Regions from separate parts of the Stappia sp. genome, predicted to be linked through region 1. Evidence: riboswitches for the same ligand, from Rfam matches in the RefSeq annotation. Region 1 holds a riboswitch; the other holds the start of a gene.

Region 1 (3,401 bases):
TGTGGACCGTGCCGACCTGGACGCCGGATCAACTCGCGGTGAGTGGGACGCTCACCGCCTACTGCCTTGCCGGGCCGCTGTTCAAGGAACGCCGCTTCGACCGGCTCTTCGGCCCGCGCTTCGAGAGCTATCGCCGCGCGACGCCCTACATGCTGCCGCGCCCGCGCCGCCACGCAAACCGGGACACCCGCGCCTCATGACGCAAACGACCGCCAACGCCATAGTGCTCCCGCCCGCGACGCGCGAGGCGGCGCGCGCCCGGCTCGACGCCTTCCTGCCGCGCGCCGGCCGGGCCTATGCCCGGGACCGCAATGTCGATCTGGGGCCCGGGAGACACGAAAACGTCTCCGGCCTGTCGCCCTATCTGCGGCACCGGCTGATCACGGAAGAGGAGGTGGTGCGCGCGGTCGTGCGGGCGCAGGGTGCCCAGGCGGCCGAGAAATTCCTGCAAGAAGTGTTCTGGCGCACCTACTGGAAGGGCTGGCTGGAACTGCGCCCGAGCGTCTGGCGGGACTACTGCCTGGAGCGCGACCGGGCGCTGGCCCGCGCCGCCGACGATTCCGCCCTTGCCGACGACCTCGCCCGCGCGCAAGCGGGCGAAACCGGCATTGCCTGTTTCGATGCCTGGATGCACGAACTCGCCGACACCGGCTATCTGCACAATCATGCGCGCATGTGGGCGGCCTCGATCTGGATCTTCACGCTTGAACTGCCCTGGGCGCTTGGCGCGGATCTCTTTCTGCGTCGGCTGCTCGACGGCGACCCGGCCTCCAACACGCTCTCCTGGCGCTGGGTGGCGGGCTTGCAGACGCGCGGCAAGACCTATCTGGCGCGGGAAGACAACATCGCGACATACACCGACGGGCGGTTTCCGCGAACGCCGGGTCTGGCGGGGGCGGCCGTGCCGCTTGACGGGCCGCCCCATCCGCCGCCGCTCGCCCCGCCGATGCCGCGCCCGGTCGATCCCGCGCCCGGAACCGGCCTTCTGGTGCTGGACGACGATGTCGCCGCCGACAAGCTCGCCGCGCGCCTGCGGCCCGAGGCGGTCACCGGTCTCTCGCTGGCCGCCCACAGGTCGCCGGGAGCCGTGGCCGACGCGGTGAGGGACTTCGCGGCCGGCGCCGTCGACGACACGCTCGACCGCCTCGCCGGGACTGGCCCTGCGGTGACGCCCCGGCTTTCCGGCGACGACGCGGTGGCCGCGGTTGTCGACTGGGCGCGGGCGTCGGGGCTGACGCGCCTCGTCACCCGCCATGCGCCGGTCGGGCCGGGGGGCGATTTCCTGATCGCGCTCGCGCCCCGGCTGGAAGCGGCGGGTGTCGCGCTCGCACAGGATCTGCGGCCCTTCGATGCCCGCGCCTGGCCCCATGCGACCAAGGGCTTCTTCGCCTTCAGGAAACACATTCCCGAGTTGATCGCGCGGCTTGCGTGATCTGCGCCGATTGACGGGGCGTGCCCGCGTCCCTATCTTCCCTCGCACAGACATTCGTTGGGGTGCCCCCGGGGCTGAGAGGCGCAATCGCGTCAACCCACTGAACCTGATCCGGGTCGTGCCGGCGTAGGGAACGAATCGACGCGCAGATCGCGCAGCGCGGGAGCCTCCTCCCGTCGTCGCTCTCCTGAAAGCCATGCTCCCCCCGGATCGTCCGAAGTGTATCGCGGGCGCGGGGAAACCCGTTCCCGCCGGCCGAGCGAGGGACGCATGCACGGTGTGACGCAGGAGACCGGCGCGGGAACCGCCGGGGGAGATCGCGCGAAGGCCGTGCCGGCCATCGCGCTCACCATCGCCGGCTCCGACAGCGGCGGCGGCGCGGGGATTCAGGCCGACCTCAAGGCGTTTTCGGCGCTCGGCGTCTATGGAGCCAGCGCGCTCACCGCGATCACGGCGCAGAACACGCGCGCCGTCACCCACATCCATGACATTCCCGACGAAATCGTCGCGGCGCAGATCGCGGCCGTGCTCGACGATCTCGACGTCGGCGCGATCAAGATCGGCATGCTGTCCTCGCCGAAGATCGTCGACACGGTGGTGGCGGCGCTCGACGGCTATGGCGGGCCGGTCGTGGTCGATCCGGTGATCGTCGCAAAATCGGGCGCGGTCCTGCTTCAGGAGGCGGCCGTCGCGGCGCTGCGCGACCGGCTTCTGCCGCGCGCGACGCTGATCACGCCGAACCTCCCGGAAGCCGCCGCCCTGCTCGGCGAAGCGCCGGCCGAAACGGCTGAGGACGCCGAACGCCAGGGCCGCGCGCTCGCCCGCCTCGGCCCGGCTGTCCTGATGAAGGGCGGCCATGGCGCCGGCGAGACCTGCGTCGATCTGCTGGTGACCGGCGAGGGCGAGCCGCTTGCCCTCAGCGCCGCGCGGCTCGAGACCCGCAACACCCATGGAACGGGGTGCACCCTGTCGGCGGCGATCGCGGCCGAACTCGCCAAGGGGCAAGACCTGCCCGAGGCCGTGACGCGCGCCCATGCCTATCTGCACGCGGCGATTGCCCGCGCGGATTGCCTGAACGTCGGCTCCGGCCACGGGCCGGTGCACCACTTCCATCGTCTGTGGGAGGCCGTGTCATGAAGGTGTCGGTGATCGGCGGCGGCGTCACGGGGCTTGCCTGCGCCACCGCGCTGCAGGAGGCCGGCCACGAGGTGACGCTGTTCGACCGGGGCACGCCCGGCGGAGCGCAGACCTGTTCCTGGTGGGCCGGCGGCATGCTCGCCCCCTTTTGCGAGGGCGAGGCGGCGGAAGAACCCGTCGTGCGTCTCGGCGCCGAGGCGCTCGCCTGGTGGGCGGCGCGGGTCGACGGGGTCGCCCGCAAGGGGAGCCTCGTGCTGGCGCAGCCGCGCGACGGCGCGGATCTGCGCCGCTTCGCAAGGCGCACGCAGGCGCATGCGCCGGTCGACGGGGACGCCATCGCGGAACTGGAACCCGATCTCGCGGGGCGCTTCCGCCAGGGGCTGTTCTTTGCCGGCGAAGGGCATGTCGACCCGCGCGCCGCACTTGCCGGACTGGTCGCGCGGCTCACCGAGCGGGGGGCCGCGATCCGGCCCGAGACCGAAATCGATCCGGCCGAGGCGCCGGGCGATGCGGTCCTCGACTGTCGCGGTTTCGCCGCGCGTGGCGAGATCGCGGAACTGCGCGGCGTGAAGGGCGAGATGCTTGTGATCCGCAGCCCCGATGTGGCGCTGTCGCGGCCCGTGCGGCTTCTGCATCCGCGCATCCCGCTTTACGTGGTGCCGCGCGGGGAGGGCGTCTTCATGGTCGGCGCGACCATGGTGGAAAGCGACGAGCGCACGCGCATCACCGCGCGTGCCATGCTGGAGCTTCTGGGCGCGGCCTATGCGCTGCATCCCGCCTTCGCGGAAGCCGAGGTGCTGGAGATCGGCGTCGACGTGCGCCCCGCCTTTCC
Region 2 (3,401 bases), 1.2 Mb from region 1:
TGAGCATGGCGGCGGTTATGAGTGCGCTTCCTTGCGGAGGATGAGCTTGATCCGCAGGTTCGATCGATGCCATGCATGCTGCTCTTACATAGAATACTTCGTCTCGGCCGACTAACCGACAATTTGTGCCACGACGGGTCATGCCAGGCACCGGGATGAGAGCTGTCGAGCTCGAAGAACCAGTGGATCTGCGCCAGCCTCCGGCGATCCCGAATGCCTCCAGCACCAGTTCGAGGCCGGCACGAACCGGGTGCAGCCCTCACTTCTCGATTGACGATGAGACGACCCGCACCTTACACTTTTAAATAGCGAATATATTTGAAATTCCGATTCAGGAATCGTGAAGTGAACCCAGCCTTTGATATGGATGCACTACGTGCTGTTGTGGCCGGCATCGAATTACGCAGTTTCGCGCGGGCAGCCGTGGAGCTCGGGCGGTCGCAATCGGCGATCAGCATGCAACTCAAAAAGCTCGAGCAGCAGGCCGGCACGCAGCTTTTTGTGCGCAAGGGCAGAGGTCTGGTACCGACCGAAGCCGGGGAGGCCCTGGCCGCGTATGCCCGCCGGATCGTCGCTCTCAACGATGAAGCCGCGCGCGCATTGGGCGCGGCCATGAGCTCGGAAACCGTACGCCTGGGTCTGCCGCAGGACTTCTTCGACGATGTAATGCCGGCCACGCTGTCGACATTTGCGGGCGATCATCCCGGGGTTCACGTCGAGGTCCGCGCCGGTCCGAACCACACGCTCGGTGACGAAATCCGGGCTGGACGTCTTGACGGCGCAATTGTCTTTTTCCCGCAAGGCGCCGGCGGCGGGGGAGAGCTTCTGTGTGAATTGCCCATGCAATGGCTCGCGCACAAGGCCTTTGTGGACCTGACGGTGCAGGACCGGGTTCCGCTGGTGATGTTCGACCATCCCTGTCTGTTTCGGCAAGCGACACTTGCCACGCTCGACCGGGCGGACAGGCGCTGGCGAGTATCGGTGACGACACCAAGCTTGCCCGGCATATGGGGTGCGTTGCGTTCGAAGCTGGGAATTGCGGTGCGAACCGGACATGGTGTTCCCGACGATATCGTGTGTGCAGGCGATGATCTGGCCTTGCCAAAACTCCCGGCGATCGAACTGAGGATGCTCAGATCGCAGAACGCGACGCCGGCGGCACATGCCCTGTGCGAGGCCCTGCATCGGGAAACGATCGATCGGGTCGCCCCGCATTGAGATACGCGGGCCGATGCGCGTGGGGCTGCGTTATCGGATTGCGTCTGCTATGTTTCGCCCTACCGAGGGGGGCCCCGCCAAGGGGCTGAGATACTGTTGGCCGTACGGCAGCACAGTGACCCTTTGAACCTGATCCGGATTATGCCGGCGAAGGGACAGGTCTAAACGCCTCGCGCCTTTGCCGGCCTCGCTTGAGAGGCCGCCATGCCGGCAACACCACACCACATTTCCAAGGCTCTCCCAATCGCCGCCACGATTGCCGCCGTCTTCCATGAAGAACGGATTCTTCTGGTGCGCCGGGCCAATCCGCCGGATGCGGGCCGCTGGGGGTTCCCGGGCGGCAAGATCGAGGCTGGTGAGCCGATAGAAACAGCCGCCGTCCGGGAGCTCTTCGAGGAAACCGGGGTCCGTGGTCAGCCGCGTCGGGTGTTCACGGCGGTCGACGCCTTCGATCGCGACGAAACCGGCCGGCTTCACCGGCATTTCGTCCTGATCGCGGTTCTGTGCGACTGGATTGGCGGACGGCCAGTCGCCGGGGACGACGCCCTCGAGGCGAGATGGTTTCGTCTCGACGAACTGGACGACGCCGGCCTTGCCCTCAGTCTCGATGTCGCCAAGGTCGCTCGCCAGGCCGCCGACATCGCCACCGCACAGGACAACCGGTCATGATCGCCAAGAGCGGGCATGCTCTGCTCGATGAAGATGCGATCGCCGCGGTGCGCGAACGGCTTGTGCCGCTCGCGACGCTCATCACGCCGAACCTGCCCGAAGCGGCCGTGCTGCTGGAGCGTGACGACGATTGGACGGCCGGGGCCATGCACGCGGCGCTGCCCGATCCGCTGGCTTTGGGACCGGAATGGGTGCTTCCGGCGGGCGGGCACCTGGAGGACAGCGCCGATAGTGCCGATCTCCTCTACGGTCCCGGAGGCACCGTCACCCTTGCCGCACCCCGTATCGCGACCCGCAACGATCACGGCACGGGCTGCTGATGATCCGGTTTGGTCGGGATAGCAAAGACCGGCCCCGCTCCGATGCAATCGACCGGTGCGGGATCGACCGCTGCGGCCAGATCGGGGGTCTCGGTCATCGGGCGTCCTCCAGCGGCACGTAGAGTTCGCCGCCCTCGCGGAACTTCTCGGCCATTTTCGCCATGCCGTCCTTCTGGGCCTCTGCACGAATGTCGTGGCTGATGCGCATGGAGCAGAACTTCGGACCGCACATCGAACAGAAATGCGCCACCTTGTGTGCCTCCTTCGGCAGGGTTTCGTCATGCATCGACCGGGCGGTCTCGGGATCAAGCGAGAGGTTGAACTGATCCTCCCAGCGGAACTCGAACCGGGCGCGGCTCAGTGCATCGTCGCGGATCCGCGCCGCCGGATGGCCCTTGGCGAGATCGGCGGCATGGGCGGCGATCTTGTAGGTGATCACGCCGACCTTCACGTCGTCCCGGCCGGGCAACCCGAGATGCTCCTTCGGCGTCACGTAGCAGAGCATTGCCGTGCCGAACCAGCCGATCATCGCCGCGCCGATGCCGGAGGTGATGTGGTCGTAGCCTGGTGCGATGTCGGTGGTCAGCGGCCCGAGCGTGTAGAACGGCGCCTCTCCGCAGACTTCGAGCTGCTTGTCCATATTGGCCCTGATCTTGTGCATCGGCACGTGACCGGGGCCCTCGATCATGACCTGGCAGTCCTTGGCCCGAGCGATCTGCGTCAGCTCCCCGAGCGTCTCCAGCTCGGCAAACTGCGCCTTGTCGTTGGCGTCTGCGATTGAACCGGGGCGCAGGCCGTCGCCCAGCGAAAACGAGACGTCGTAAGCGCGCGCGATGTCGCAGATCTCGCCGAAATGCTCGTAGAGGAAGCTCTCGCGGTGATGATGTAGGCACCATTTGGCCATGATCGAGCCGCCGCGGCTGACAATACCGGTCACCCGGTCCACCGTCATCGGGATCATGTGCAGCCTGACGCCTGCGTGGATGGTGAAATAGTCCACCCCCTGCTCGGCCTGCTCGATCAGCGTGTCGCGATAGACCTCCCAGGAGAGCGCCTCGGCGATGCCGCCGACCTTTTCGAGTGCCTGGTAGAGCGGCACCGTGCCGATCGGCACCGGGGAATTGCGGATGATCCAGTCGCGAATATTGTGGATGTTGCGTCCGGTCGAGAGGTCCATCACCGTGTCGGCGCCCC

Evidence for each region. Region 1 has a riboswitch for thiamine pyrophosphate ahead of thiD (bifunctional hydroxymethylpyrimidine kinase/phosphomethylpyrimidine kinase). Riboswitches for the same ligand answer to the same signal wherever they lie in the genome.
Region 2: it holds a riboswitch for thiamine pyrophosphate, as region 1 does, so the genes downstream of both, ABL312_RS15950 (NUDIX hydrolase) here and thiD (bifunctional hydroxymethylpyrimidine kinase/phosphomethylpyrimidine kinase) in region 1, are expected to answer to the same signal.

The regions. Positions count from the first base shown of each region.
Region 1 covers NZ_CP157793.1:105,399-108,799, forward strand. The annotation lists gene ABL312_RS00500 (isoprenylcysteine carboxylmethyltransferase family protein) at 1-200, shown strand, start outside; gene ABL312_RS00505 (FAD-binding domain-containing protein) at 197-1,432, shown strand; TPP riboswitch at 1,481-1,582, shown strand; gene thiD (bifunctional hydroxymethylpyrimidine kinase/phosphomethylpyrimidine kinase) at 1,703-2,569, shown strand; gene thiO (glycine oxidase ThiO) at 2,566-3,401, shown strand, end outside.
Region 2 covers NZ_CP157793.1:3,580,658-3,584,058, forward strand. The annotation lists gene ABL312_RS15940 (hypothetical protein) at 1-73, opposite strand, end outside; gene ABL312_RS15945 (LysR substrate-binding domain-containing protein) at 346-1,218, shown strand; TPP riboswitch at 1,274-1,392, shown strand; gene ABL312_RS15950 (NUDIX hydrolase) at 1,423-1,887, shown strand; gene ABL312_RS15955 (bifunctional hydroxymethylpyrimidine kinase/phosphomethylpyrimidine kinase) at 1,884-2,207, shown strand; gene thiC (phosphomethylpyrimidine synthase ThiC) at 2,302-3,401, opposite strand, start outside.